Regions from separate parts of the Mesorhizobium sp. M0052 genome, predicted to be linked through region 1. Evidence: predicted binding sites of a transcription regulator. Region 1 holds the regulator's gene; each other region holds the start of a gene.
What was found. The regulator PhoB, encoded in region 1, activates phosphate uptake and scavenging genes when phosphate is short. The targets are predictions, from matches to a motif close to TGTCATNNANCTGTCAT.

Region 1 (10,137 bases):
CATCACCGAACTGAAGCTGCGCGAGGCCGAACTGCGCGAGGCGCGCCAGCGCGCCGTGCTGGCCGACCGCGCCAAGTCGGAATTCCTGGCCAATATGAGCCACGAGATCCGCACGCCGATGAACGGCGTACTCGGCATGGCCGAGTTGCTGGCCAAATCCGACCTCGATCCCAAGCAGAAGACGTTCACCGATATCATCGTCAAGTCGGGTAACGCGCTCTTGACCATCATCAACGACATACTGGACTTCTCCAAGATCGATGCCGGACAGCTGGTGCTCGACCCTGCGCCCTTCAACCTGCCCGAAGCGATCGAGGATGTGGCGACGCTGATATCGACGCGCGCCAAGGAGAAGGACCTCGAGCTCATCGTGCGCGTCGAGCCGGGCCTGGGAAGCCTGTTCGTCGGCGATGTCGGTCGCATCAGGCAGATCGTCACCAATCTGGTCGGCAACGCGGTGAAGTTTACCGACGAAGGCCACGTGCTGGTCGACGTGACCGGACAAAGGGGGCCGACGGGGACAAAGCTTACCGTTTCGGTCACCGACACCGGCATCGGCATTCCGCAGCAGAAACTGAAGCTCGTCTTCGAAAAATTCAGTCAGGCCGACACCTCGTCTACCAGACGCCACGAAGGCACAGGGCTCGGGCTCGCCATCACCTCGCGGCTGGTCGAGTTGATGGGCGGCGAGATCGGTGTCGAGAGCGCCGAAGGCAAGGGCTCGACCTTCTGGTTCACCGTGACATTGCCCAGGGCCGAGGAACAGACCGGACGGCGGATCATGCCGGTCGACGTGACCGGCTCACGGGTGCTGATCGTCGACGACAATGCCGTCAACCGATCGATCCTGAGCGAGCAGATGGCGTCATGGACCTTCGATTCCTGCGCCGCCGAAAGCGGACCCGAAGGGCTGAAGGTGCTGGTCGCCGCGGCTGCCTACGGCGTGCCGGTCGACTGCGTCGTGCTCGATTATCAGATGCCGGGGATGAGCGGCGCCGAAATGGCGCGCGTCGTGCGCAGCACCGCAGGGCTGGCCGACACGCCGATCATCATGCTGACTTCGGTCGACCAGTCGCTCGCCAACACCAGCTATCGCGATCTCGGCATCGACGCCCAGCTGATCAAGCCGGCGCGTTCCTCGGTGCTTCTGGAAACGCTGGTCGCCACCATCCAGCGGCACCATCACAATATCACAGACGGCCGTGTGCTGCCGGCGGCAAGCAGCGGTTCCGGCGGCGGCAGGAACGAACCGTCGCCGGCAAAGCCGCCGCTCGCTGCCTCGGAACGCGCCCTGCTGCAACCGCCGCCGGTTCGTGCCCGCGCCCGGGCCGCCGGGGATGAACGCCGGCTCGACATCCTCGTTGCGGAGGACAATGAAGTGAACCAGATGGTGTTCACCCAGATAATCGGCGAAACCGGCTACAGTTTCGAAATCGTCGGCAACGGCCGCAAGGCGCTCGATGCCTTCGGCCGGCTTAATCCGCGCATGATCCTGATGGACGTCTCGATGCCGGAGATGAACGGGCTCGAGGCCACCGCCGCAATTCGCCGGCTGGAAGAACATACGGGTATGCATATCCCGATCGTCGGCGTCACCGCGCATGCCTTGAAGGGCGACCGTGAGCGCTGCCTGGAAGCCGGCATGGACGACTATCTGCCCAAGCCGATCAGCCCCAGGGCGCTGCTCGAAAAGGTCGAGCGCTGGGTCGGCATATCAGGCGAAGCCCAACGAGACGCTGGATAGCAACCTGCGGCGCCGGCCGGGATTCGGCCGCGCCGCAACAGCCAAGGCTATGGTGCGATCGCACCATATCAAAGCTGGCGCCCAGTCAGGACAATGGTCACAACGAAACCGCTCATTCAGTTACGGGCGGGAGCAAGCGACCGCCGACAAGAAACAGCGTCGAATCTACCCCAACGGACCTGTTTTTGGCGATGGCTCGGCCAAAATTCGCTCTGGCCACGGGCAACGCGCTCCCGTCCGGTTTTTCTTTCTCGGCATCGCGGCCTGCGATCTGCCGGGACTTGATGCCAGCACGAATCGCGCAAGCGTCTGATTCCAGCGGCAACTTCCATCCCCACAAACCGGCTTAAAGGCTGCGGCTCACGAGGCGTCTGTGCGACGTTACCGGGCTGACACGAAACTGTCATGCGACTGTAATAATCGAAGGCTATTGGCCTCAGCGGGCGCCGGTTTGAAGAGGGCGCCAAGAGACCATCTTCCGAACAGGAGCAGGCCACATGAAGAAATTCCTCGTTACGGCATCGGCCGTGGCGGTAGCGTTCGCCGCATCGTCCGGTGTCGCCGCTGCGCGTGACCAGATCCAGGTCGCCGGTTCGTCGACCGTGCTGCCTTACGCCAAGATCGTCGCCGAGCAGTTCGGCGAAACCTTCACCAACTTCAAGACCCCGGTGGTCGAGTCCGGCGGCAGCGGCGCCGGCATCAAGGAGTTCTGCAAGGGCGTCGGCGAAGACACGATCGACATCGCCAACTCCTCGCGCCCGATCAAGAAGGACGAGCTGAAGTCCTGCGCCGACGCCGGCGTCAAGGACGTCCAGGAAGTCCGCATCGGCTATGACGGCATCGTCTTTGCCACCGACATCAAGGGTCCGGACTGGGCGCTGGTTCCCGCCGACATCTACAAGGCGCTCGCCGCCAAGCTGGTCGTCGACGGCAAGCTGGTCGACAACCCGAACACCAAGTGGAACCAGGTCAATCCGAAGCTGCCCGACTGGGATATCGCCGCCTATATTCCGGGTGAGAAGCACGGCACCCGTGAAGTGTTCGAGGCCAAGCTGCTCGACGCCGGCTGCGACAAGGCCGCTTTGAAGGCTGCCGGCATCGCCGACGACAAGGAAATCGGCAAAACCTGCATCGCCATCCGCAAGGACGGCAAGGCTGTCGACATCGATGGCGACTACACCGAGACGCTGGCCCGCATCGACTCCAACAAGACCGGCGTTGGCGTGTTCGGCCTCGCCTTCTACGAGAACAATGCCGACAAGCTGAAGGTCGCTACCGTGGAAGGCATCGTGCCTTCGACGCAGACCATCGCCGATGGCACGTACCCCGTGTCGCGGCCGTTGTTCTTCTATGTCAAGAAGGCGCATCTGGGCGTCGTTCCCGGCCTCAAGGAATATGTCGAGTTCTTCCTTGATGACCAGATGATCGGCCCGGAAAGCCCGCTCGCCCAGTACGGCCTGGTTTCCGCTCCCGACGCCGAACGTCAGGGCCAGCGCGACGCCTTCGCCGCCGGAAAGACGATGTAATCAACGGACGGAGCAGGGCGCGGATGAACTCCGCGCCCTGATTTCGCCGCTTGCCGCAACGGCGGCGGCGATCTGAATTTTCCCTGGGGTGGGTTATGTCGTCCTTGCTCGTACTCGCCATAGTCATTGCCATAGGCGTGGTCGCTTTTGTGGTCGGCCGCCAGCGCGCCGCGGCGCTGGATACCGGCAAGGTCAAGCCGCATTCGCGCGCGCATTATCATGGCTGGTGGGCCTTTCTGCTCGCGGTCCTGCCTGCCGTCCTTTTGCTCGCCGTCTGGGATATCGGCTCTTCCTTCTATCTCGACCGGCATATCCATGCCGCTTTGCCCGAGCGCACCGCCGACACAAAGGTCGCCAGCGAAGCGCTCGACGCCAGCCTGGTGAAGAGCCTGGCCAAGGGCCTGCGTCGGCTCGATGGCGATACCGCACTTCCCGCTACTTTCGCCGAATTGCAGCCGCTGCTCGCCGCCAAGGGCGTGGCACTGGCCAGCGACACCCAGGACTATATGATCCCGATCGCGGTCGAGGCGAACCAGGTCCAGGACCGGCTCGGCCTGTTCGGCGCCGTGCTGACCTTCGCGCTGTCGGTCGCCGGCGCCTTCTATGCGCTGAGGCAGATCGCGCCGCGCGCCAGGGCGCGCAACAACGTCGAGAAGCTGATGCTGTGGGGGCTGCTTGCGGCCTCGACCATCGCCATCCTGACCACGGTCGGCATCGTGCTGTCGATGCTGTTCCAGACCATCACCTTCTTCGAGAGCGTGTCGCCGATGAGCTTCTTCTTCGGCACGGTGTGGGATCCGCGTTTCGCCGCCGCCGGTTCCGGCGGCAGCCAGGGTCAGTTCGGCCTGATCCCGCTTCTCGCCGGCACGCTCTACATCGCCGCCGTCGCCCTTCTGGTGGCAGTGCCGGTCGGGCTGATGTCGGCGGTCTACATGTCCGAATATGCCTCGCGCGGTGTGCGCTCGGTGGTCAAGCCGGCGTTGGAACTGCTGGCCGGCATTCCGACCATCGTCTACGGCATCTTCGCCGTTGTCACGCTCGGACCGTTCTTGCGCGACCTGTCGGCGGCACTCACCGGCGGCTCGCCCTTCATCCAGGGCCAGAGCATCTTCACCGCCGGTCTGGTGATGGGCGTCATGCTGATCCCGGTCGTGTCCTCTTTGTCCGACGACATCATCACCGCGGTGCCGCGCGCAATGCGTGACGGCTCGCTCGGCCTCGGTGCCACGCGCTCCGAGACGATCAAGCGGGTGATCCTGCCGGCGGCACTGCCCGGCATCGTCGGCGCCATCCTGTTGACGGCGTCGCGCGCCATCGGCGAGACGATGATCGTCGTGCTGGCGGCGGGCGTCGCCGCCAATCTGACGGCCAATCCGTTCGAGGCGATGACGACCATCACCGTCAAGATTGTCAACCAGCTGACCGGCGATCTCGAGTTCAACTCGCCGCAGACGCTGGTCGCCTTCGCGCTCGGCCTGACGCTGTTCGCGCTGACGCTGGTGATGAACATCGTCGCCCTCTACATCGTGCGCAAGTACCGGGAGCAGTACGAATGACCGACATCCCCCTGGACACGATGGTGGGTGCCGTCGCGCGTCCGCGCCGCGACATCGGGCTGAAGGCGCGCTATGCCGCCGAACGCCGGTTCCGCATCTATGGCGTGATTGCGATCTCGGTGGGCCTGGCGTTCCTGGCCATCATGTTGATCACCATCGTCTCGAAAGGCTACACCGCCTTCTGGCAGACGACGGTGACGCTGCCGGTCACCTTCGACGAGAAGGTGATCGACCCCTCGAACAAGCGTGCCACAGACCCGAATGTGCTGATCAAGGCGAACTATCCCAAGCTCGCCGAAAACGCGCTGGTGGCCAAGCTCGGCATCGATCCGGCCAACAAGCCGATGATGCTGAAGCTCAAGGGCTTCCTGTCGGAAGGCGCGCGGGTCCAGCTGCGCGACATCGTCTCCGCCGATCCCTCGGTGATCGGCACGACGCGCGATGTCGACATCCTGGCTGCCGCCAATCTCGACTCGGCCTTCAAGGGCCAGATCGACCTCGGCGTCGATGAAGCGCGCCGCAAGGTGTCCAACCAGCAGATCGACTGGATGAACAAACTCAAGGCCGACGGCGTGATGGCCGAGCATTTCAACACCGGCCTGTTCAGCTATGGCGCCTCCAGCCGGCCCGAGACGTCGGGCATGGGCGTGGCCATCATCGGGTCGTTCTACATGATGGTGATCGTGCTGTTGCTGGCGCTGCCGATCGGCGTCGCCGCCTCGATCTATCTCGAGGAATTCGCCAAGAAGAACCGCTTCACCGACCTGATCGAGGTCAACATCAACAATCTCGCGGCGGTGCCGTCGATCGTCTTCGGCCTGCTCGGCCTTGCCGTGTTCATCAACTTCCTAGGCATGCCGCGCTCGGCTTCCTTCGTCGGCGGCCTGGTGCTGACGCTGATGACGCTGCCGACCATCATCATCGCCACGCGCGCCGCCCTCGCCGCGGTGCCGCCGTCGATCCGCTCGGCGGCCCTAGGTCTCGGCGCCTCCAAGATGCAGATGGTGTTCCATCACATCCTGCCGCTTGCCGCCCCAGGCATCCTTACCGGCACCATCATCGGCCTGGCGCGTGCGCTCGGCGAGACAGCACCGCTGCTCTTGATCGGCATGGTCGCTTTCGTCGCCGATTATCCGACGACGCCTTTCGATCCGGCGACCGCGCTGCCGGTGCAGATCTACATGTGGGCAAACGAGGCTGAGCGCGCTTTTGTCGAGCGCATGTCCGGCGCCATCATCATCCTGCTCGTCTTCCTCATGGCCATGAACATCACCGCGATCGTGCTTCGGCGCCGGTTCGAGCGGCGCTGGTAGAAAAAAGGCAATTTGGTATGAACATCATGACCGAACAGTCCCTTGAGAATGCAGTGGGCGACAAAATGAACGCCAAGTCGAACGAAGTCATCAAGATGCGCGGCGACAAGGTCGGCGTCTTCTACGGCGAGAAGCAGGCGTTGTTCGACGTCAATCTCGACGTCCGCCAGAACCAGGTGACGGCGCTGATCGGCCCGTCCGGCTGCGGCAAGTCGACCTTTCTGCGCTGCCTCAACCGCATGAACGACACCATCGATTCGGCGCGGGTGACCGGCAAGATCACGCTCGATGAAGACGACATCTACGACAAGAACATCGATGTCGTCGAACTGCGCGCCCGCGTCGGCATGGTGTTCCAGAAACCCAACCCGTTCCCGAAGTCGATCTACGAGAACGTCGCCTACGGCCCGCGCATCCATGGGCTGGCCAAGCGCAAGTCCGACATGGACCAGATCGTCGAGCAGAGCCTGAAGAAGGCTGCGATCTGGAACGAGGTCAAGGACCGCCTGCAGGAGCCCGGCACCGGCCTGTCCGGCGGCCAGCAGCAGCGCCTGTGCATCGCGCGCGCCATCGCCGTGTCGCCGGAGGTGATCCTGATGGACGAGCCCTGCTCGGCGCTCGATCCGATCGCCACCGCCCGTGTCGAGGAGCTGATCGACGAACTGCGCCAGAACTACACGATCGTCATCGTCACCCACTCGATGCAGCAGGCGGCGCGCGTGTCGCAGCGTACAGCGATGTTCCATCTCGGCTATCTCGTCGAGGAGGGCGCCACCGACAAGATGTTCACCAACCCCGACGACAAGCGCACCCAGGACTACATTACCGGCCGCTTCGGCTGAGCCGTCCGGCGGGTGAATTTTCAGGCACGAGGACCAAGATCATGGGTGAACATACCGTCGCCTCCTTCGATGAAGAGCTCGGGCAGATCAGCAAGCTGATCCGCGACATGGGCGATCTGGCAGGCTCGATGGTCAGCGGCTCGACCAGGGCGCTGCTCAATTCGGACAATGCGCTGGCACAGCGTGTCGTTTCCGACGACGCCATCATGGATGCGCGCCAGCGCGAACTGGACGACCGCGCCATCACGCTGATCGCCAAGCGCCAGCCGATGGCCAACGATCTGCGCGCCGTGGTCGGCTCGATCCGCATGGCCGGCGACCTCGAGCGCATCGGCGATCTCGCCAAGAACATCGCCAAACGCGTCGGCACCGTGGGCTTGAGCGTCACGCCGCGCGACCTCTCGCACTCCATCGATGCCATGGCGCAGCTGGTGCTGATCCAGGTGCAAGGCGTCGTCGAGGAATATGCCGCCACCGATGCGGCAGCTCTTGCAAAACTCAGGAATGACGACGAGCGCATCGACGTCAAATACACGTCCGTGTTTCGTGAGCTCTTGACCTACATGATGGAAGACCCTCGCAACATCACCGCCTGCACGCATCTCTTGTTCTGCGCCAAGAATCTTGAGCGCATCGGCGATCATGTCACCAACATCGCCGAAAATGCGTATTATGTGCTGACCGGCCAGCAATTGCCCGCCAATCGTCCGAAGCAGGACGAGACGGCGATGGCCACGCCGGCCTGATGAGGGTGAACTGCCTATGATCGCGCCACGCATCATGGTCGTGGAGGACGAGGAGCCGCTAGGCGTGCTCCTCCGCTACAACCTCGAATCCGAAGGCTATCACGTCGAGGTGGTGACACGCGGCGACGAGGCCGAGATCCGCCTGCAGGAAAACGTGCCCGATCTCCTGGTGCTCGACTGGATGGTGCCCGCTGTTTCCGGCATCGAGCTCTGCCGGCGGCTTAGAGTGCGGCCCGAAACCGAGCGGCTGCCGATCATCATGCTGACCGCGCGCGGTGAGGAAAGCGATCGCGTGCGCGGCCTGTCCACCGGTGCCGACGACTATCTGGTCAAGCCATTCTCGACGCCGGAGTTCATGGCGCGCGTGAAGGCGCTGCTGCGCCGGGCCAAGCCGGAAGTGCTGTCCAGCGTGCTCAAGGTCGGCGACATCGTGCTCGACCGCGAGTCGCACCGTGTCTACCGCAAGAAGAGCGAGATCAGGCTCGGACCGACCGAGTTCCGGCTGCTCGAATTCATGATGCGCCATCCCGGCCGCGTGTTCTCGCGCAGCCAGCTGCTCGACAATGTCTGGGGCGAGACGATCTACATCGACGAGCGAACCGTCGACGTCCATGTCGGGCGCTTACGCAAAGCGGTCAACAACGGCCGCATGCCGGATGTCATCCGTACCATTCGCGGCGCCGGCTACGCGATCAGGGAAGACTAGGATGCTGCGCGTCGCGCCGTTGCCGGCCATTCAGGCGACATGCTTGCCGGATTTGGCCTGAATGCCCGGCGCGAAAATCTCCTGATCGACGAAGCCGAGCGCGCGCATGGCACAGCCTTCGCGGATCAGCGGCAGCTCGTTGGGCTCGGTGTCGAAGGAGATCGATTTCGAGTGCTGGCCGCCGGCGGTCTGGGCGATCGCTTCGCGCAATGCCGGCTCGATCAGGTCGAAGGCGGCGGCGCTGACGCCAACCATGGCGACAGGCGCCGGGTCGATCAGCGCAAACAGGCTGCCGAGGCCGAAGCCGAGCGCCTCACCGGCCTTGCGATAGGCTTCGCGCTCCGGGCCATCGGTTTCGCGGGCGCGCGCGGCGAGTGCGCGCATATCAGCGTCGCCGATATCGACCGGCTCGGCATCTTCGCTCATCATTTTGGCGCTGCGCCAGATGGCGTAGTTTCCGGCATAGGCCTCGACGCAGCCGCGCCGCCCGCAGCGGCAGAGCGCGCCGCCCGGACGGTGGATCATGTGGCCGAACTCGCCGCCCGAGGAATGGGTGCCGGTGAACAGTTCGCCTTTCAGCACCAGCCCCATGCCGATGCCGTGCGACAAGAGGATCGCGATGAAATTGTCGCGGTAGCGCTCGGGCTGGCGCCATTGCAGGGCCACCGCCATCATATTGCAGTCGTTCTCCATGGTGGCAGGAATGCCGAATTCCGCTTCCAACATGTCGGCGAAGGCAATGTCGGTCAGTGGCGTGATTGGCGACCACAGCATGGCCCGCGCCTGCGAATCGGTGATGCCCTGGATGCCCATGGCAATGCGGGCGATGCTCTGGACATCGAGGTCCGGGTCCGCGAGACGCCGCCCGACGATTGCTACGCATTCGCCGATCAGCTCGTCGCGCGGCATGGTCAGCGTGTCGAGCCGGCGCTGTTCTTCCGCGACCACCTGGCCGGCATAGTCGATGACGGTGACGGAGAGGAAGTTCAGCGACAGCACCACGGTCATGACCGCCGCCGCTTCCGGGTTGAGGCCAAGGCCGACCTGCGGCCGGCCGCGTTTCAGCGAGCCGGTCTCGCCAGGCTTGCCTTCAATCAGGATGCCTTCTTGAATTAGATCAGACGAGATTGCCGATATCGTCGAATGGCTGAGGCCGGTGGTCGCCGCAATCTCGGTCCGCGACGGCTGGCCGGCCCGGCGCACGGCCGAAATCACCATCGCACGGTTGCGACGGCGCAGATCGTCGTGGCGGATCCCAACCGACATTTGTTTTCCTCCCGGCCTCCTCGCGCCTCATGATAGTGAAGGCGTTCGACGGCACCAGCCAAATATTGGCAGACGCCGGCAGCCCTGTCATTGTTTATTGCGGAGCTCGAAAAAATTCGGCAACGCTATCAGAATCCATCATAATCGATGTTGACAGTGCCTTATCATTGAACCAGTATTTTTTCGAGGCTCGAAAAAATGGAGCCTCTTTGTGCAGGCCTTCGGGCCGGTTTTGTCGCGCCGTGGGCGGCGCAGGGAGGGTTATAATGAACAGATTTGCAGCCGCCATGCTGGCGGGTGTCGCCATGTCGCTGGCGCTGATGTCGGTCGCGCAGGCGAAGGACAAGGTCATCGGCGTGTCGTGGTCGAACTTCCAGGAAGAGCGCTGGAAGACCGACGAGGCGGCGATGAAAACGGCGATCGAAGCCGCCGGCGACA
Region 2 (10,137 bases), on a different contig from region 1:
ACTTCCGCTGCCGGCGCCGGCATCGCGTCCAACAGCTCCACCACCATCCTGCTCGGCCGCATCCTGCTCGCCGCCATCTTCCTGCTTTCCGGCTTCGGCAAGCTCACCGCCATTTCCGGCACCGCCGGCTATTTCGGCGCCATGGGCCTGCCGGTGCCGACCATAACGGCCATTGTCGTCGGCCTGATCGAATTGCTCGGCGGCCTTGCCGTGCTCGTTGGCTTTCAGACCCGCATCGCCGCCTGGGTGCTCGCGGTCTTCACCATCGCCTCGGCCTTTGTCGCCCATACCGGCTGGGCCGACCAGAACCAGATGATCCATTTCCTGAAGAACGTCGCCATCACCGGCGGTTTCCTGCTGCTGGCTTCCTCGGGCCCTGGCGCCTACTCGATCGACGCCAAGCGCGGCTGAGCTTTCCCTCCCAAGCCTGAAAAAAGCGGCGTGGAATTTTCCACGCCGCTTTTTCGTTGTCTGCCCAAGCGCGCACGCGTCCCATCCCTGCTAGGATCGGTCTCGAACAGCCGGCGGACAGACAACGGAGATGACCATGCCCCGCGATGCATTGCTTCTGATTTCCCGGCTGCTGCTCGCCGCCCTGCTCGTTCCCTCCGGCTACCACGCGCTCGCCGACATTGCCGGGACGACCGGCTATTTCGCCGGCCTCGGCATGCCATTGCCGACGCTTGCCGCCTGGGGCACCGGGCTGTTCGAGTTGATTGCCGGTCTCTTGATACTGGTCGGCTTTCAGACGCCGGTCGTTGCGATACTTCTTGCCGCTTTCTGCATCGTTGCAGGCTCCATCGGCCACTACGGCCAGGGCGGCGATGACCCGATGCTCACCTTCCTGCACCAGCAGATGCTGATGAAGGACATTGCCATCGCCGGTGGATTCCTGGCGCTAGCCATGGCCGGCGCCGGGGCCTGGTCGATCGACGGGCGCCGCGCCGCGGTCTGATATCGTCAAATATCGTCCCGGTTGAACCATCGACGCCCGTGCCAGGTCGACCCCCACTCCGTCTCGGCTTCGTCGAGCCACCTCTCCCCCGATCGACGGGGTAGAGGAAGGGCGCGAGCCTATTGCCGCCAACCCTTTCCAACGAGGCTCCCTTCCCTTTCCCTCCGGAGGGGGAGGTGGCGCTGCGAAGCAGCGACGGATTGAGGAAGCCGGTGCTCGAACGCGAGGCCGACGACGACATGGTTTTGCTGTCAGGCCGCGCCTACTTCACCGACACGCTCTGCCCACCCTCGACCGCCAGCACCAGACGGCGGTTGGTGATCCGCGCCAGTTGCGCCAACCGTCCGGCCGGGCGTTCGCCGTAAAGATCGGAAAGTGAGGCCGGCAGCACCAGCGCCAACGTGCCATTGCCGCGGTTTTCCCATTTCAGCCGCGGCATGACGCCGGGCATAGCCGCAGTCAGCAGATAGACGACGCGCAGCACCGCCGCCAGAATGCGGGCGCGCTCGAGATAGCGCGGCGTCGCCAGGCCGCGGATTTCCGGCGCCGCATCGTTGAACACGCCTTCGTGGCGGAACAGGCCGACCAGCGCCAGGAAGGCACGGCCGGGGTGATCGACGCCGATGAAGGACGCGTGGGCAATGATGTTGAGCGACTGCTTGCCGCGATATTCCGGGTGTGCGCGCCAGCCTATATCGGCCAGCAGACAGGCAGCGTGGCGATAGCGCGCCTCATCCTCCGTCTCGTCGATGCCGAAGGCGGCAAAGGTCTTGTCCGTCCATTCGACAAGCTCATGCGCATGGGTGACCGAGCGCGACCGCAGCCGCGCCAGTTCCTCCGAAGCGGAGACCAGCGGATCGGCCTTCTGCTCGGCAGGGTCGAGCAGCGAATAGAGAAACCCTTCGCGCACGCCCAATGCCGAGACGATGATCTTCGACGGCTGCATCGCCGCCATGATCTCCTGCAGCACGACCGCGCCATAGGGCAGCAGCGAACGGCGGTTCTTCGACACACCTTCGATGCCCTTGACCTTCTCGATCTCGCCTTTCGCCACCTGCTTCAGGAAATTGGCGGCGCTTTCGACACCGATCTCATAGTGGTGCATGACGCCAAGCGGGTAGTTGGTCATTTCCATGTGCAGCCGGGCAAGGTTTCGCCAGGTGCCGCCAACGGCGTAGAAGGGCCGTCCCAGCCCGCCCTTCAACAATTTGGCGCGCGCCAGTTCGTCGCGGGTGATCTTTGCCGCCTGGGCGAGCGAATTCCTGGCCATGTCCTGCAGCCGCAGGCCACCCAGCGGCAGTGTGATGCCGTCGCCGATCGCCTCGCCATTGATGTCGATAAGCTCCAGGCTGCCGCCGCCAAGATCGCCGGCAATGCCATTGGCGGGGTGGAAGCCCGAAATGACGCCAAGCGCCGAATAATGCGCCTCCTGCCGGCCAGTGAGCACGCGGATCTCGGTCTTGAGCACATCTTGCGCGCGGTGGATGAAATCGGGGCCGTTGATCGCTTCGCGGGCCGCGGCCGTTGCCAGCACAAACATGTGCTCCGCACCCGCCTGATCGGAGAGCGCGCGGAAACGGCGAAACTCCTCCATCGAGCGCGTCACCGCCTCGGGATCGAGCTTGCCGGTCGAAACGATGCCGCGGCCGAGGCCGGCCAGCATCTTTTCGTTGAACAGCAAGGTCGGCGAGCGCGCCAACCCTTCATAGACGACAAGGCGGATCGAGTTCGAGCCGATGTCGATGATGGACAGCGGCCGGCGATCCTGCAGCCGGCCTTGGGACGTTGAAATCATCAGCCGGTGTTCTTCTTGCGACGCTTGAACTGCGCGATGCGCTTGGGCGCATGCGACTTCAGCGCGTCACCCCGTCCCGACAGGCTCGGATTGGTCATGAAATATTCCTGCGCGTTGAACGGTTCCTCACCCTCCTCCAGCACGACGCGCCGGGAGGTTCCGTCAGCCAATACGTCGAAACTTTGCTGGTTGTCCATGATGTTGCCCAGCATGATCTGGCCAAGGATCTGTTCATGCACCGTTGGATTGGTGATCGGCACCATGGTCTCGACGCGGCGGTCGAGATTACGTGGCATCAAGTCGGCCGAGGCGATGTAGACGATCGCCTCGTCCGACGGCAGGCCATGGCCGTTGCCGAAGCAGTAGATGCGGCTGTGTTCGAGGAAGCGGCCGACGATCGACTTGACCCTGATGTTTTCCGACAGGCCGGGCACCTGCGGCCGCAGGCAGCAGATGCCGCGCACGACGAGATCGATCTCGACGCCGGCACGGCTGGCGTCATAGAGCGCGTCGATGATGTTGGGATCGACGAGCGCGTTCATCTTCATCCAGATGCGCGCCGGACGGCCAGCCAGCGCGTAGGCGACCTCGTCGGCAATGTGCTTGAGGATACGGCTGCGCAGCGTAAACGGCGAGATGGCGATCCGCATCTCATCGGTCGGCTCGGCATAGCCGGTGATGAAGTTGAACAGCTGGGCGACATCGCGCGCGATCGTCGGATCGGTGGTGAAGAAGGACAGGTCGGTGTAGATGCGCGCGGTCACCGGATGGTAGTTGCCGGTGCCGAGATGCACATAGTTGCGCAGCTTGCCGTCCTCACGCCGCACTACTAGCGACATTTTCGCATGGGTTTTGAGTTCGAGGAAGCCGAACACGACCTGGACGCCGGCGCGTTCGAGGTCGCGCGCCCAGCGAATGTTGGCTTCCTCGTCGAAGCGCGCCTTGAGCTCGACCAGGGCGGTTACCGACTTGCCGGCCTCGGCCGCGTCGACCAAGGCGCGCACGATCGGGCTGTCGTTGGAGGTGCGGTAGAGCGTCTGCTTGATCGCCACCACCTCGGGGTCGGCCATCGCCTGGCGCAGGAATTGGACCACCACGTCGAAGGATTCATAGGGGTGGTGGACGACGATGTCCTTCTCGCGGATGGCCGCGAAACAGTCGCCGCCATGCTCGCGGATGCGCTCGGGAAAGCGTGGATTGTAGGGGGTGAACTTCAGGTCGTCGCGTGGCACGGCGACGATCTCGGAAATCTGGCTGAGCGCCAGCGGGCCGGTCAGAACGCTGATGCGGCTCGAAGAGACGCCAAGCTCGCCGGCGACGAACTCGCGCAATTCGCCGGGCATCGACTTGTCGAATTCGATGCGGATGACCGAACCGCGGCGGCGCCGCTTCAGCGCCGTCTCGAACAGGCGCACGAGATCTTCCGACTCTTCCTCGACCTCGATATCGCTGTCCCGGATGATGCGGAAGGTGCCGGAACCCTTGACCTCATAGCCGGGGAACAGCTTGCCGATATAGAGGCCGACAGCCTCCTCCAACGGAATGAAGCGAACGTGCTGCTTGCGGTCGGGCAGACGGATGAAGCGCTTCAGCGCCACCGGCAGGCGCAGAAGAGCGCTCATCTCCTCGCCATTCTTGCGATGGCGCAATTGCAGCGCCATCGAGAAGCCGAGATTGGGAATGAACGGAAACGGATGCGCCGGGTCGATCGACAGTGGAGTCAGCACCGGGAAAACCTGGTCCTGGAAATGGTCTTCCAGCCAGACTTTTTCATCCTTGGTCAGTGCATCGCGGGTGATGCTCTCAATGCCTTCCTTGTTGAGCAGCAACATTAGCGCCGAAAGGCTGTTCTGCTGGTCCTCCTGCAGCCGCTCGACCTCGCGCAGCAATTGTTCCAGCTGCTGCTCCGGCGTGCGGCCGTCGGGGCTCTTGAGCGCAATGCCTTCGCGCACCTGGCCCGCAAGGCCGGCGACGCGGACCATGAAGAATTCATCGAGATTGGCGGCCGAAATCGACAGGAAACGGACGCGTTCGAGCAGCGGATGGTGCTCGTTCTGTGATTCCTCGAGCACACGCCGGTTGAACTGCAGCCAGGAGAACTCACGGTTGACGAACCGATCGGGGTTGCCGCCCTCGGGGCTCGCCACCTCGACATTGATGAATTCGCTCTGCACCGGCTTCAGTTCGTTCATGGTTCCTGCTCTTCCCCGCCAACCGTCCTTGGAGCGCCGCTGGACGTGCCATGCCTCTAACACGCTTTTGTGGCGCATGACCCTTCGGCGAAAACCGTTCCGATTTCAGGGACATGCACTTAACCGGCTCAACGTATCCTCTGACAGGCTTTTGCGACAGTTTCATTTCAACGATCTTGCAAACAGGCCTGTTATGTTCCAGATGCTTTTCGACGAGATCAAGGAGACGATGATGGCAGGCGGTTCCATTCCCCATTTCCAGAACGATGCGGGCCATCCGGCAATCGACATCGGCGTCAAGGAATTCATGTGCACCGGCGCCAACCCGCCCTTCGACCACCCGCATGTGTTCCTCGACATGGGCGACGACGATGAAAAGGTCTGCCCCTATTGCTCGACGCTCTACCGCTATTCGGCGAAGCTGAGGGCGACTGAAACGCTGCCGGCTGGTTGCCTTTATATCGACCAGGCCGCCTGATCCTTCCGCGACAAGCCCGATGGAAGACATCAGGTCCCGGCAGGTCATAATCGCCGGGGCCGGCATCGCCGGGCTGACCGCCGCCCTTGCCTTCGCCGGACGAGGTTATTCCGTAAAGCTGATCGAACAGGCACAGCACCTCGAAGCGGCCGGCGCGGGCATCCAGCTTTCGCCCAATGCGACGTGCATCCTTGGAAAGCTCGGCGTTCTCGACCGGCTGCTGCCGGCAGCCTCGCGGCCCGAAGCGGTGGTGCTGAAGGATGCAGCGACGCTGCGTGAACTGGCGCGGGTGCCGCTTGGGCAAGCCGCCGAAGCGCGCTGGCAGGCGCCTTATCTCGTCGCCCACCGCGCCGATCTGCAGGCAGCGCTGTTGGCGCAAATGGCTGAACGGCCGCAGATTGAGCTCGTCACCGGCGCCCGCGCGACCGGCATCGTCAAAGACGCGCAATATGTCGCCGTGACCGCCGAAGTGGACGGCCGCGAGATCGAGGCACGCGGCAAACTGCTGATCGGCGCCGATGGCGTCTGGTCGGCGGTCCGGGCGCAACTCGCAGGCGAGGACTTCGTCAAAAGCCGTTTTTCGGGCGAACTCGCCTGGCGGGCTACAATCGCAGCCGACGGTGCGGCCGGAGAAGCCTTTGCCGCGATCGGCGCCGCCGACTGCGTCACCACGTTCCTGCATCCAGGCTTCCACATGGTCGCCTATCCCGTCAGCAAAGGCCGGGCCTTCAATCTCGCGGCCTTCACCAAGGGTGAGCGCATGGCCGAAGGTTGGTCGGGCCATGCCGATCCCGCGATCCTCACGGCTGCCCTGCGCGGCACCGCGCCGGGCCTGACGAAGCTTGTGGCACTGGCCGGCCCATGGACGGCCTTTCCGATCCACACCGTCGAACAACAGCGGTGGACAAGCCCGCAGGGCATCGCGCTGATCGGCGACGCCGCGCACGCGATGACGCCGTTTGCGGCGCAAGGTGCCGCGATGGCGATCGAAGATGCCATCACGCTTGCCGACGCTATCGCCGATTTCCCTGGCGATCTGCCCAGAAGTTTTCAAATCTGGGAAAATCTTCGGCGGCCGCGTGTCGCCAAGGCCGCGCGTCGTGGGGCCGTAAACCGCCTCGCCTGGCATGCTGCCGGCCCGGTGGCGATCGCCCGCAATCTGTTCCTGGCCATGCGCTCGCCCGACAAGCTCGCCGCCGACCTCGACTGGCTCTATGGATGGCGAGCGGACACTCGGCAGTCTAGATCGTCGACGTAGCGATCCTTCCCACCCCCTCTGTCCTGCCGGACATCTCCCCCGCAAGGGGGGAGATTGGATGTCGCCGGCGCCTTCGCCAAAATCGCCGGCGTTGCAGCAGGAGCGCCGCGGGCAAAACGGCTGATCTCCCCCCTTGCGGGGGAGATGGCCGGCAGGCCAGAGGGGGGTGCTGTCCCGCTGACTTCAAAAGATCCAACACTGTCGCGATGCGATGAAGGACTGCTAGTTATAAAACCGCATCGACAAGCCCAGCGAGGCCGGCAGCGGGTTCCACCAGCCGGTGCGCAGGCCGGCGGTGCGCAGGCCGGCGGCTGTCCAGGTGTTGCAGCCGACAAGCGCGTTGAAATGGCCGTTCGCCTCGAAGAAGCGGTCGAAGCTGGAATAGGCGGCGTTCTCGATGACGACCGGACCATGCGGCCTTTGCTGGAAACTCGCGTCGATATAGTCGAGCAGCGCTGCAAAATGCTCCTCATCGATGTCGAAACCGGTGACAGCACGGTGCGGCTCGGCGATGGTCCCGGCGATATCGACATGCATGACCGAGGCGTCCAGTGTCAGCGCCTTGAGGACGGGCACTGCCTTCAGCTGCGACCAGCTCGGCGTCTCCAGATAGAAGGCCCGGCCGCCCCAGCCAAAGACGATGTAGCGCACTTCTGGGGCGTCGACGGGGATGCCGGCAGCGACCAGGAAATGGAAGCGCCGGCGCACCTCGTCATCGACGGGAATGGCGATGTCGGTGTGGATCGGATTCTCCAGCACCAGAATATGGCGCGTGCCCTCACCCGCCGCTGACGCCGGCCACAGCGGACGCGGCACCAGCGTGCCGAGCGTGGCAGCGAGCGCGACCACGATAATCAGCATGGCCAGGAAACGCAGGGCTTTTCTCATGCGGCGGCGGCTTTGCGTTTCAATGGAGAAGATCGACCCCAGATAGCAAAAGAGCCCGGCCGCATTGCAGCCGGGCTCTTTTGCTTCGCATGAAAATGCTCAGTGCAGGATCTGCGACAGAAACAGCTTGGTGCGCTCGTGGCGCGGATGGTCGAAGAACTCGGCCGGCGTGTTCTGTTCGACGATCTGGCCCTGATCCATGAAGATCACCCGGTTGGCGACTTTGCGGGCAAAGCCCATTTCGTGGGTGACGCACAGCATGGTCATGCCTTCCTCGGCCAGGCCCACCATCGTCTCCAGCACTTCCTTGATCATTTCTGGATCGAGCGCCGAGGTCGGCTCATCGAACAGCATAATGCGCGGGTTCATGCACAGCGAACGCGCGATCGCCACGCGCTGCTGCTGGCCGCCCGACAGCTGGCCCGGATATTTGTTGGCCTGTTCGGGGATCTTGACGCGCTTGAGGAAGTGCATCGCGATTTCCTCGGCCTGCTTCTTCGGCGTCTTGCGCACCCAGATCGGTGCCAATGTGCAGTTCTCCAGGATGGTCAGATGCGGGAACAGGTTGAAGTGCTGGAACACCATGCCGACCTCGCGGCGCACCTCGTCGATCTTCTTGAGATCGTTGGTGAGTTCCTTGCCGTCGACGATGATCTTGCCCTTCTGGTGCTCTTCCAGCCGGTTGATGCAGCGGATCATGGTCGATTTGCCCGAGCCCGAAGGACCGCAGATGACAATGCGCTCGCCGCGCATCACCTTGAGGTTGATGTCCTTCAGCACATGGAACTCGCCATACCATTTGTGCATGCCGATGATGTCGATTGCGACATCGGTGGTCGAGATGTGCATCTTCTTGGCATCGACCTTGATCTCTTCGGCGCTGACGGCGTTTTCTATGACCATGGCAGGTTCCCCTTTTTGTTCTGTCTTTTAGCTATGATGCATGTCGTTGTCCCAAAACCGCTAAACACTTTTGGGCGACATGCATCAACGTTTGTGGCCGGTGTCGAGCCGGCGTTCCGTGTACATCGAATAGCGCGACATGCCGAAGCAGAACAGCCAGAAGACGAAGGCTGCAAAGATGAGACCGGATCTCGCGGTCTGTGGCGTCGCCCAATTGGCGTCCGAGAAGTTCTGCTTGACGACGCCAAGCAGGTCAAACATCGAGATGATGATGACGAGGCTTGTGTCCTTGAACATACCGATGAAGGTATTGACGATGCCGGGGATGACCAGCTTCAGTGCCTGCGGCAGCACGATCAGCACCATCTTCTGCCAGTAGCCCAGGCCAAGCGAATCCGCCCCCTCATACTGGCCCTTGGGGATCGCCTGCAGGCCGCCGCGCACCACTTCGGCCATGTAGGCGGCGGCAAACAGCGAGACGCCGATCAGCGCCCTGAGATATTTGTCGAACGAAACACCAGCGGGCAGAAACAGCGGCAGCATGACGCTGGCAAAGAACAGAACGGTGATCAGCGGGATGCCGCGAACGAACTCGATGAAGACCACGCACAGTGTCTTGACGATCGGCATCTTGGAGCGCCGGCCGAGCGCCAGCACGATGCCCATCGGCAGCGACACGGCAATGCCGACAAAGGACAGGCTCAGTGTCACCAGCAGCCCGCCCCATAGCTGGGTCTCCACATGCGGCAGGCCGAAGATGCCGCCGACCAGGAGCACGAACGCGATGATCGGCAGTGCCAGGAATAGAAGAATGGCGTTCAACCCCTTGCGCGGCACGCGTGGCATCAGCAACGGCACCAGCAGCGCCACGAACAGGACGGCGACCAGGATCGGCCGCCAGCGCTCTTCCAGGGGATAGCGGCCAAGCATCAGCTGGCCGAACTTCGCGTTGACGAAGGCCCAGCAGGCGCCTGACCAGCCGTCCGGCTGGATGCCGCCTTGCGCCACCGTGGCGCATACAGTCCGGTCCGGCCCCGTCCACTGGGCGTTGATGAAGGCCCAGTTGACGATGGGCGGCACGATCATCATCACCAGCGCAATAGCCACTACAGTCAGGATGACGTCGCCCACCGAACCGATCAGGTTCTTGCGAACCCAGGCCAAAGGCCCCCGCACGCCGGCCGGGGCTTGTTGAGCGAGTGCCATTTCGGTCCGCACCCAGGAGGTATCATGTTCCTGCATGGTCTTACCTCTCCACCAGCGCCATCCTGGCGTTGACCACATTCATCACCGCCGACGTCACCAGGCTGATGATGAGATAGACGACCATCATGATCAGCACGCCCTCGACCGCTTGACCGGTCTGGTTCAGCACTGTGCCGGCGATCGCCGTCAGGTCGGGGTAACCGATGGCAATGGCCAGCGACGAGTTCTTGGTCAGGTTGAGATACTGGCTGGTCAGCGGCGGGATGACGATCCGCATGGCTTGGGGAACGACGACAAGCCGCAGGATAGATCCCGGCCGTAGCCCCAAGGCGCCAGCCGCTTCGGTCTGACCCTTGCTGACGCCGAGAATGCCGGCGCGCACGATCTCGGCGATGAAGGAAGCCGTGTAACAGGACAGCGCCAAATAAAGAGACAGGAACTCCGGCCCGATCTGAAAGCCTC
Region 3 (10,137 bases), on a different contig from region 1:
GTCGTGCCACCTGATGTCGGGCGAATACGACTATATCCTGCGCATCGCCGCCAAGGATCTGGTCGACTATGAGCGCATCCACAAGGAGTGGCTGTCGGCGATGCCGCATGTGACCAAGATCAACTCATCCTTTGCCCTGCGCGAGATCGTCGATCGGACCGCCATGGGAATGAAGCCGGAACTGGCTTAACGCCACAAACATACTCGGACGTCCTTCCCGATATAGCATGCGCCTTCGCGGCGAAGTTCTTCCCAGCGTTCATCACCGTGGGTGGCGCGAATGTCGGAGTTTGCATAGCCCGCCCAGACATCACCGTCCTTGTAGACATCCGCCCAGTAATCTTTAGACATTTCACCAGCGCCACTATGCGGATCAGGATAGTCGATCCCTGCAAAAACTTGCTTCGGTCCCTGGATATTGAAATCGCCGCCCTGCTCGATTTGATAAGAGCACCTTCCGGATATGCGGGTCTGACCGCCAACAACAAGCAGGCAGCGGCCCCATTTGTAGCCGCTCGGCAAACGATGCCGTGGTTGCGCATGCAAAGGCGAAAGGGAAAACGCAATTGCGAGGGTAATTGCTATGGTTCGTCCGATCATCTCGCCACCCGTTGCGAAGCAGCCAATTCAAGAGCGGCTCGACACTGTTGGATCCGCCCGAAGCGCATGTCGAAGCGGTTCGCTGCAGCATGGTTCCCTTAAAGAGTATTTATCGACCACGTCGGATTTTTGTCACGTAACATTTGTGTTGCTACACGGCGGTCAACCGGCCTCGATGCGGCGATAAAGTGCTGCCCAAATGTGCTGTCCTGCCACCTGATGTCGGGTGAATACGACTACATCCTGCGCATCGCGGCGAAGCACCTCGTGGGCTATCAACGCATCCACAAGAAGTGGCTGTCTGTTATGCCGCACGTGATGAAGATCAGTTCGTCCTTTGCCTTGCGCGATTGTTGATCGCGCGGCGATGGAGAAGAAGCGGAGAGGCTTAGGAGCTGAGTAGCGGAGTGCACGGAATTGTGCTTAAAACAAATAAAGTGGATACTAGAAAAGCCGCTGAAGAGGTGAAGATAATCGCCGACAGTGCCAATGACATGGCCCGATTGATTGAGCTTCCGTCTGCAGGTGCGCTACACGCGCGCACCGGAGATCCGCTTGTCTTTCTGAAAATTCTGTTCAGTGTGTATCGCCGCATTCGTTTGTTGGCCGAGTATAAAGATGCCGGTAAGGCGGATATTCCTCAGTTGCCTGGGAATGACACCAACGGCGATCTTTTCTAAGCGTGATATTTATGAATATGTGCGATCACACGGAGGGTCTCTGAATCTCATCACGCTAGGCTTTTAATACCTCGGTCACCAGTTGGTCCATCGGGATGTCGTGCGGCTGCGGGTAGATGGTGGGGATGCGCTGCAGTTCGTAGCCGACGCCGATGACCAATGGCTTGAACGGCATGGCAGCCAGCGTGCGGTCGAAGAAGCCACCGCCATAGCCCAGGCGGTAGTTTCGCGGGTCGATGCCGACGATCGGCGAGATGACGATGTCGGGCAGCACCGGCTCGCCTTCGGCCGGGATCGGGATGTTCCAGATGCCTTTTTCCAGCCGGTCGCCGGGCACATAAGCGCGGAAGATCAGCGGCTGGCCTTTCTCGATCACGATGGGCAGCGCCGTGCGGCCGCCGCGTTCGTTGATCGACGCCATCCACGGCCGCAGGTCCGGCTCGCCGCGAAACGGCCAATAGAGGCTGACCATGCGGCCGGCAATGTCGCCGATTGCCGCGTCGAGCCCTTCGGCGATAGCCCGCGACATCGCCACCCGCGCATCGGCGGAAACCGCCAACCGTGCCGCGATCAGACGCTCGCGCTCGGCCTTGCGCCAACGGCGCACATCGGTCCAGTCGGTCAATGGCGCGCGAAATTCCGGATCGAGTTCGTGCATGAAGCAAGGTGGCGAAGAATATTGCGCCCGCCCTTTGCCATCTTTGTCATCGTCGTTGGCCATGCTTCACTCCCGTGGTTCCAGCCCCTGCAAGGCTATACCCGTCCATGCTTGCCGACATAGGCATTCGCGACATCCGGCGACGAGTCCTGGGCAGCCTTAAGCGGCAATCTAGCTCGCCCCGACATTGTTGCGGTGCACAAAAATCACTAGATAAAGGGAGACAAACAGGGGTGAATGCGATGAGTGAAACCAGCCATCATGTCGTTGTCGTCGGCGCAGGGTTCGGCGGTCTCGAACTCACCCGGGCGCTGGCCGGCGCACCCGTGCGCATCACCATGATCGACAAGCGCAACCATCACCTTTTCCAGCCGCTGCTCTACCAGGTGGCGACCACCTCGCTGGCGACCTCGGAAGTCGCCTGGCCGATCCGTCATCTGCTGCGCAAGCGCGAGGACGTGACGACCCTGCTCGGCAACGTCACCGGCGTCGACCGTCCAGGCAAACGCGTGCTGCTTGAGGACGGCAGTTCTGTTCCCTACGACACGCTGGTGCTCGCCACCGGCGCGCGTCATGCTTATTTCGGCCACGACGAATGGGAGCCTTTCGCGCCCGGGCTGAAGACGCTTGAAGACGCAACCACCATTCGCCGGCGCATCCTGCTCGCCTTCGAGCAGGCCGAGCGCGAGACCGATCCGGCCAAGCGCCAGGCACTGCTGACACTGGTCATCGTCGGCGGCGGCCCGACCGGCGTGGAGCTTGCCGGCACCATTGTCGAACTCGCGCATGAAACGCTGCGCGGCGAATTCCGCAACATCGACACGCGTGAGGCGCGTGTGGTGCTGGTCGAGGCCGGAGACAGGATCCTAGCCAATTTCGCGCCAAAGCTGTCCGACTATGCGCGCAAGGCGCTGGAGCGGCGGGGCGTCACGGTCGAGCTTGGCCGCGCCGTCACGCGCCTCGATGCCGAAGGCGTCGTCTTTGGCGATACGCATCTGCCGGCGCGAACCATCCTGTGGGCCGCCGGCGTGGCGGCTTCACCCGCGGGAGAGTGGCTGGGCGCGCCGGTGGACCGGGCGGGCAGGGTAATGGTCGAGCCCGATCTGACCGTGCCGAACAGTCCTGAAATCTTCGTCATCGGCGACACCGCGCATGTCTTGCGGCCGGACGGCAAACCGGTGCCCGGCGTGGCGCCCTCGGCCAAGCAGGAGGGCAAGCATGTCGCCGCGACGATCAGGGCGCGGCTGGCCGGCGATGGCGCGCCGCGGCCTTTCCGCTACAAACATGCCGGCGACCTGGCGACGATCGGCAAGTGGGCAGCCGCGATCGATTTCGGCTCGATCAAGCTCACGGGATGGCTTGCCTGGTGGCTGTGGGGCGTGGCGCATATCTACTTCCTGATCGGTTTCCGCAACCGGCTCTCGGTGTCGCTTAGCTGGCTATGGATCTATTTCACCGGCCAGCGCAGCGCGCGGCTGATCACCCAGGGCGACGATGACAAGGGCTGAGGTTCTCAACCGCGGCCAAGGATATTCATCCAGCCGTCACCTTTTGCTGATCGACTGACTTCCCGATGGACATGGCCGGTTTTCGGCGCGAAGCTTCCGCCCGGGGCTGGGATCTTGTCACGTCGCTGGGAAGGAAAACCAATGCCGCATCTCAATTACCCCGTCTCCCGCCGTAGTTTTCTTGCCGGTACGGCCGCCAGCGGGGCGCTGATCATGCTCCATCCGTTTTCCGCCCGCGCGCAGGCCAATCAGGCGCATCTGAGGATCATGGAGACCACCGACATTCATGTGAATGTGCTGCCTTACGACTACTACGCCGACAAAGCCAACGACACGATGGGCCTGTCACGGACGGCCTCACTGATCGCGGCGGTGCGCAAGGAAGCCACCAATGCGATGCTGATCGACAATGGCGATCTTTTGCAGGGCAATCCGATGGGCGATTACATCGCCTATGAGAAGGGCCTCAAGGAAGGCGATCTGCATCCGATCATGAAGGGCATGAACCTGCTGGGCTATGAATGCTCGACGCTCGGCAATCACGAGTTCAATTACGGCCTGTCGTTCCTCGACAAGGTGCTGGCCGGAGCCAATTTCCCCTTCGTCTGCGCCAATCTGATCCGCGGCACCGAGCTTGCCGCCAAACCGCGCGACGACAAGCTCTACCTCAAGCCCTATGTCATCCTCGACAAGAAGATCAAGGACGGGTCGGGCGCCGAGCAGCCGATCAAGATCGGCATCATCGGCTTTGTGCCGCCGCAGATCATGGTCTGGGACCTGAAGAACCTGGAAGGCAATGTCAGGACGCGCGACATCGTCGAGGCGGCCAGGGCATGGGTGCCGCAGATCAAGGAGGAGGGCGCCGACATCGTCATCGCGCTCTCGCATTCCGGCATCGATATCAAGCAGGGCGACGGCATGGAGAACGCCTCCTTCTTCGTCGCCGGCGTCGAAGGCATCGATGCGGTGTTCACCGGCCATCAGCATCTCGTCTTCCCCGGCAAGAAGGATTTTCAGGCGCTCGAAGGCGTCGACACCGAGAAAGGCACGCTGCAGGGCAAGCCCGCCGTGATGGGCGGTTTCTGGGGCTCGCATATGGGACTGATCGATCTGCTTCTGGAACGGGACGGATCGAAATGGCGCGTAGCCTCGGCCACATCGGAGGCAAGGCCGATCTACCAGCGCGTCGACAAGGCAAACAAGCCGACGGTGGCGGACGACCAGCGCGTCGTCGATGCGCTGAAGGCGGACCATGAGGCGACACTTGCCTATGTCCGCCGACCGGTCGGCAAGACCTCGGCGCCGCTCTATTCCTATTTCGCGCTGGTCGCCGACGATCCGTCGGTGCAGATCGTCAACCAGGCGCAGAGCTGGTACCTCAAGGACATATTGAAGAGCACGCAGTGGAAGGATGTGCCGCTGCTGTCGGCGGCAGCACCCTTCAAGGCCGGCGGGCGCAACGGCGCCGACTACTATACCGACGTGCCGGTGGGCGACATCGCCATCAAGAACGTCGCCGACCTCTATCTCTATCCGAACACGGTGCGCGCCGTCGAAATCACCGGCGCGCAAGTGAAGGAATGGCTGGAAATGTCGGCCGGCATTTTCAGGAAGATCGAGCCGGGCAAGGCCGACCAGGCGCTCATCGACACCGAATTCCCGTCCTACAATTTCGATGTGATCGATGGCGTCAGCTACGGAATAGACCTGTCGCAGCTGCCGAAATACGATGCCAAGGGTGGCGTCGCCAATGCCGGCTCGAACCGCATCGTCGGCCTCAGCTTCGACGGCAAGCCTATTGATCCGGCAGCGAAATTCGTCGTCGCCACCAACAATTACCGCGCCGGCGGTGGCGGCAATTTCCCCGACATCAATGCCTCGAAGATCATCTACGAGGCGCCGGACACCAACCGCGACGTGATCGTGCGCTACGTCGTCAGCGAAGGCACGATCAATCCCTCGGCCGACGACAATTGGTCGTTCACGCCGCTGCCCGGCACCAGCGTCGTGTTCGAGACCGGCCCCAAAGCGAAGGATTTTATATCGGGAGTGAAATCGCTCAAGATCGAGCCGGCCGGCGAGGGCGAATCCGGGTTTGCGAAGTATCGCATCCTGCTTTGAGGCAACGTGCAGCTAACAGGGAAAACGAGCGGGCATACGCCCGCTCAATCACGCTTCGGATCAGGCTTTGTAGACCACTTGGCGCACGTCGATGTAGCTGGCTCTAAAGCCGGCTTCGCAATAGTGGAGATAAAATTCCCAAAGCTTCTTGAAGCGGTCGTCGAAGCCGAGCGGGACGATCTTTTCCCACGACGCCCAGAAGCGGTTGCGCCATTCGGCAAGCGTGCGGGCATAGTCGTCCGGAAAGACGCGCTCGCGCAGATGGGCAAGGCCATGGTCGCTGCCCAGCGTCTTCAGGATCGACGGCGTCGGCAGCATGCCGCCTGGGAAGACATAGCGCTGGATGAAATCCGGCCTCGCCCGATAGGTGTCGTAGGCGGCCTCGTTGATGGTGATGATCTGCAGGCCGGCGGTGCCGCCGGGCCTCAAGCACGCCTTCATCTTGCCGAAAAATACCGGCCAATATTTTTCGCCGACCGCCTCGAACATCTCGATCGAGGCGATGCGGTCGTAAGTGCCCGTTTCGTCTCGGTAATCCTGCAGCTTGATGTCGACCTTGTCAGACAGTCCCGCCTTCTGGATGCGCGCCTTGGCGAAATCGTGCTGTTCGCGGCTGATGGTCAGGCCGGTGACGCGGCAGCCGATCTCGCGCGCGGCAAATTCGGCAAAACCGCCCCAGCCGCAGCCGATCTCGAGCACATGGTCCTTCTTGCCGATGCCGGTATCCTTGGCCAGCGCGCGGTATTTGGCGGCCTGAGCGCTTTCCAGGTCGTTGGCGCCGGTCGCATAGAGCGCCGACGAATAGGTCATGCTGGGATCGAGCCATTGCTTGTAGAAGGCGTTGCCGAGATCGTAATGCGCCGAGATGTTGCGCTTCGAGCCGGCGCGGGTGTTTTCGTTGAACCAGTGGCGGATGCGCTGGACCGTGTTGATGAGCCAGTTGGCGCCGCCGGCAATGCGTTCCCCAACGGCCGAGTTGACGACGAACAGTTCGAGGAAGCTGGTTACATCAGGGCTTTCCCAGTCGCCGTCCATGTAGGATTCGGCAACGCCGATGGTGCCGCCGGAAAAGGCACGGCCGGGCAGGCGCCAGTTCTTCAACACCAGCTCGGCATCCGGCCCGGGTCCGTTGCCGCCGACAAGCACCGCCCGGCCATCCGGCATCCTCACCTTCAGCGAACCGCGCGGCAATTTCATCGCCGCCGACAGCACCATGCGCGCCTTGGCCGGCAGGCCCTTGACGATCTCGGCGAAATTGAGTTCGTCCAGCCTGATGGCGTCGCCGATGCCTTTGTATTCCCTGACAGCCATCTCACACCCCCCTGGACTTCCGCGGGGGCGGCGCAAGATCTGCCGGCCTCCACATCCTCCACTTTCATTCGCCAGGCGCGAACGCCGTAGCCTGCTTAAATTTTCGCCACAATCTTCCACCGCATCGACCGGAACTTCAAGAGGCAAGCCGTGCCCGGCACTGGCCCAGGTGGCGTGCCTGGGGCCAGAATCGGTGAGGGCGAGCGACCGCCGGCGAAATCGCTATGGTTAGGAACAGCCACATACGTTAGTTTCAGCCATGCGTTATGTCATCGTCATCGTCGCCATCGCCTTTTTCCTGATCTGGGACGGCCTCTACAATCAGGGCCGCTATCTCGACACGACGGTCAGGGAGATGTCGCGCGTCGTGCGCTACGTCACCGGCAAAGCCTAGCTTTTTGCGCCTCTGCAAAGTCGCCTGCCGGCATTGCCGGGCGCGACATCGTGGCGGTTGACGCGACGGTCCCGCTCACACAAAACATGCTGGAAATCGAACGTGGAGGCAGGCGTGATCCGGCATATCGTTTTCTTCAGCGCGCGGCGCAAGGACGATGTCGAGGCCGTGCGCACAGGCTTGCTCACACTGGGCAAGATCCCGCATTCAAGCCTCTTCGAGGTGACGCTCAACAGCAAGGTCGATCCGCTGTCGGATGCGATCGACGTGGTCGTCTATGCCGAGTTCGAGGATGATGCCGCGCTTGCCGCATACAAGGCGCACCCGCTCTATGCCGAGACGACCAGCCGGGTCAAACCCTTGCGCGAATTGCGCTATTCGGCCGATATCGTGGCGACGGCCTGATCGGGCCGGCAAGAGGCCTTGAACCAATTTCGGGAATGATGCACACCGCGCCGGCATGACCAGCACGACCCATCCGCTTGACCATCTGGTGCTGCCGACGGCGAGCCTCGCCGTGGCGCGGGCGCGGCTGACATCGCTTGGCTTCATCGTCGCGCCAACCGGCATTCATCCCTTCGGCACCGAAAATTGCTGCGTCTTCCTTGCCGACGGCACCTATCTCGAACCGCTGGCGGTTGGGAACGAACAGCTGGCAGCGAGTGCGATCGCCGGCGGCAATGTCTTTGTCGCGCGCGACCGGCTCCATCGCGCCAGGCTGGGCGATGAGGGCTTTTCCGCCGTGGTGCTGGCCACCGACGATGCCGATGCGGACCATGCGCGCTTTATCAAAGCCGGCCTGTCGGCGGGAGACGTACTGAGCTTTTCCCGCGCCTTCACCGACACGGCCGGAAAGAGCGACATGGCCTCGTTCAAACTGGCTTTCGCCGCCGGCGCCGAGACGATGGACGCCTTTCTGTTCGCTTGCGAGCGGATCAACGCCCCTCAAATCGACCGTACGGCGCTGCAGGCTCATGCCAATGGCGTGACCGGCATTGCCGAAATCGTTGCGGTCAGCGGCGTGCCATCCGAAAAGCGCCACCTGATCGAGACAGCGACGGGTTCGAGGCAGAGGAGCAGCACGGCGTTCGACCTGGCGAACGCGCGTTTGAGCGTTCTCAAGCCCGCGGCTTTCGCTGAGCGCTTCGGCATGTCGGCTGGCGCGCCGACGGACCTTCGCTTCGCCGCGATCGTCTTTTCGGCCCGCAGTGTCGGCGCTGTCGCGAGGCTGCTTGCAGACAACGCCGTCGGGCACGATATAGCGGGCAACGAAATCGTCGTGCAGCCGGCATCCGGACAGGGCGCGGCTTTCATCTTCCGGGAGACCCCATGAGCAAGCCGCAAGGGCCTAATTCGATGGCGCCGAATTCGTCGGTAACCGTCGGCAACGTCGTCTTCGACAACAGCGGGCCCTTGGCGTTGATCGCCGGCCCGTGCCAGTTCGAATCGCGCCAGCACGCTTTCGACATGGCCGGCGCGCTGAAGGAACTGACCGGCAAGCTCGGCATCGGCCTCGTCTACAAGACCAGCTACGACAAGGCCAACCGCACCTCGCTGTCGGCAACGCGCGGCGCCGGCATGGACGCGGCGCTTCCGGTGTTCGACGAGTTGCGCAAGGCGTTTTCGCTTCCCATTCTGACCGATGTCCACACCGAGGAGCAGTGCGCGATCGTAGCGCACCATGTCGATGTGCTGCAGATTCCGGCCTTCCTGTCGCGCCAGACCGACATGCTGGTCGCCGCGGCCAAGACCGGCAAGGTGATCAACGTCAAGAAGGGGCAGTTCCTGGCGCCCTGGGACATGAAGAACGTGGTGGCCAAGATCACCGGCTCCGGCAACCCCAATGTGCTGACCACCGAGCGCGGCGCTTCCTTCGGCTACAACACGCTGGTGTCGGACATGCGGGCTTTGCCCGTGATGGCCGAGATCGGCGCGCCGGTGATTTTCGACGCCACCCATTCGGTGCAGCAGCCGGGCGGGCAGGGCGGTTCCTCCGGTGGCGAGCGCCGCTTTGTCGAGACGCTGGCGCGGGCTGCCGTTGCCGTCGGCGTCGCCGGCGTGTTCATAGAGACCCACCAGGATCCCGACAATTCGACCTCCTCCGACGGGCCCAACATGCTGCCGCTGAAGGACATGCCGGCGCTGCTCGAAAGACTGATGGCATTCGACCGCATCGCCAAGAATGCTGCTGACCTGAACCGAGGCTGATGGATTCGGCGATGGCGCGCGCGCTGCCCTGCTTGTGGAAGGCATAAGCCGGCTGTAGGCTCGCTGCTGCAAATGAGCGTCTTGGCAGGAGGAAGCCATGTCCGTCGCCCGCGTCACCGAAATCACGTCGTCGTCGAAAAAGAGCTTTCAGGACGCCATCGAGAAGGGGATTGAGCGCGCCTCAAAGACCCTGAAGAACGTGGAAGGCGCCTGGATCCAGGACCAGAAGATCGTCGTCGAGGACGGCAGGATCGCGGCCTATCGCGTCAACATGAAGGTGACGTTCATCCTCGCGGAGTAACCGCCCGCCGCTCGAAAAACGGGAACTTTCGCCCGCGCACCTCATTGTCAAAGTATCGATCAACGACATGAGGAGCAGCAGCCATGACCACCCAGACAGGCCACACCGAAGCCATCGCCGCTTCGCGCGTCATCGGCACGTCGGTCTACAACACCGAAGGCACGAGCATCGGCAGCATCGAGGACATCATGCTCGACAAGACGTCGAACGGCATCATGTTCGCGGTGATCGGGTTCGGTGGATTTCTCGGCATTGGCGAGAAGTATCACGCCATTCCGTGGGCGAGCCTCGACTATGACGAGGACAAGGGCGGCTATGTCGTGCCGTTCTCGAAGGAGCAGCTGAAGGCAGCACCC

Region 2: the regulator PhoB is predicted to act here: its motif matches at 5,096-5,112, upstream of NKJ77_RS21625 (RNA degradosome polyphosphate kinase).
Region 3: the regulator PhoB is predicted to act here: its motif matches at 3,470-3,486, upstream of NKJ77_RS08870 (bifunctional 2',3'-cyclic-nucleotide 2'-phosphodiesterase/3'-nucleotidase).

The regions. Positions count from the first base shown of each region.
Region 1 covers NZ_JAMYUS010000025.1:84,250-94,386, forward strand. Annotated here, with positions in the region: gene NKJ77_RS27270 (PAS domain-containing hybrid sensor histidine kinase/response regulator) at 1-1,744, shown strand, start outside; gene NKJ77_RS27275 (substrate-binding domain-containing protein) at 2,242-3,270, shown strand; gene pstC (phosphate ABC transporter permease subunit PstC) at 3,366-4,826, shown strand; gene pstA (phosphate ABC transporter permease PstA) at 4,823-6,139, shown strand; gene pstB (phosphate ABC transporter ATP-binding protein PstB) at 6,157-6,981, shown strand; gene phoU (phosphate signaling complex protein PhoU) at 7,023-7,727, shown strand; gene phoB (phosphate regulon transcriptional regulator PhoB) at 7,744-8,433, shown strand; gene NKJ77_RS27305 (ROK family protein) at 8,464-9,699, opposite strand; gene xylF (D-xylose ABC transporter substrate-binding protein) at 9,966-10,137, shown strand, end outside.
Region 2 covers NZ_JAMYUS010000016.1:104,285-114,421, forward strand. Annotated here, with positions in the region: gene NKJ77_RS21610 (DoxX family protein) at 1-411, shown strand, start outside; gene NKJ77_RS21615 (DoxX family protein) at 548-955, shown strand; gene ppx (exopolyphosphatase) at 1,218-2,750, opposite strand; gene NKJ77_RS21625 (RNA degradosome polyphosphate kinase) at 2,750-4,942, opposite strand; gene NKJ77_RS21630 (zinc-finger domain-containing protein) at 5,175-5,420, shown strand; gene NKJ77_RS21635 (FAD-dependent monooxygenase) at 5,440-6,678, shown strand; gene NKJ77_RS21640 (TIGR02117 family protein) at 6,901-7,566, opposite strand; gene NKJ77_RS21645 (amino acid ABC transporter ATP-binding protein) at 7,666-8,469, opposite strand; gene NKJ77_RS21650 (amino acid ABC transporter permease) at 8,554-9,711, opposite strand; gene NKJ77_RS21655 (amino acid ABC transporter permease) at 9,716-10,137, opposite strand, start outside.
Region 3 covers NZ_JAMYUS010000005.1:271,070-281,206, reverse strand. Annotated here, with positions in the region: gene NKJ77_RS08900 (Lrp/AsnC family transcriptional regulator) at 1-190, shown strand, start outside; gene NKJ77_RS08895 (hypothetical protein) at 187-600, opposite strand; partial or broken gene NKJ77_RS08890 (Lrp/AsnC ligand binding domain-containing protein) at 775-957, shown strand; gene NKJ77_RS08885 (hypothetical protein) at 1,008-1,280, shown strand; gene NKJ77_RS08880 (5-formyltetrahydrofolate cyclo-ligase) at 1,336-2,001, opposite strand; gene NKJ77_RS08875 (NAD(P)/FAD-dependent oxidoreductase) at 2,181-3,446, shown strand; gene NKJ77_RS08870 (bifunctional 2',3'-cyclic-nucleotide 2'-phosphodiesterase/3'-nucleotidase) at 3,588-5,567, shown strand; gene NKJ77_RS08865 (class I SAM-dependent methyltransferase) at 5,628-6,878, opposite strand; gene NKJ77_RS08860 (hypothetical protein) at 7,138-7,272, shown strand; gene NKJ77_RS08855 (Dabb family protein) at 7,387-7,677, shown strand; gene NKJ77_RS08850 (VOC family protein) at 7,733-8,605, shown strand; gene kdsA (3-deoxy-8-phosphooctulonate synthase) at 8,602-9,480, shown strand; gene NKJ77_RS08840 (dodecin family protein) at 9,578-9,781, shown strand; gene NKJ77_RS08835 (PRC-barrel domain-containing protein) at 9,865-10,137, shown strand, end outside.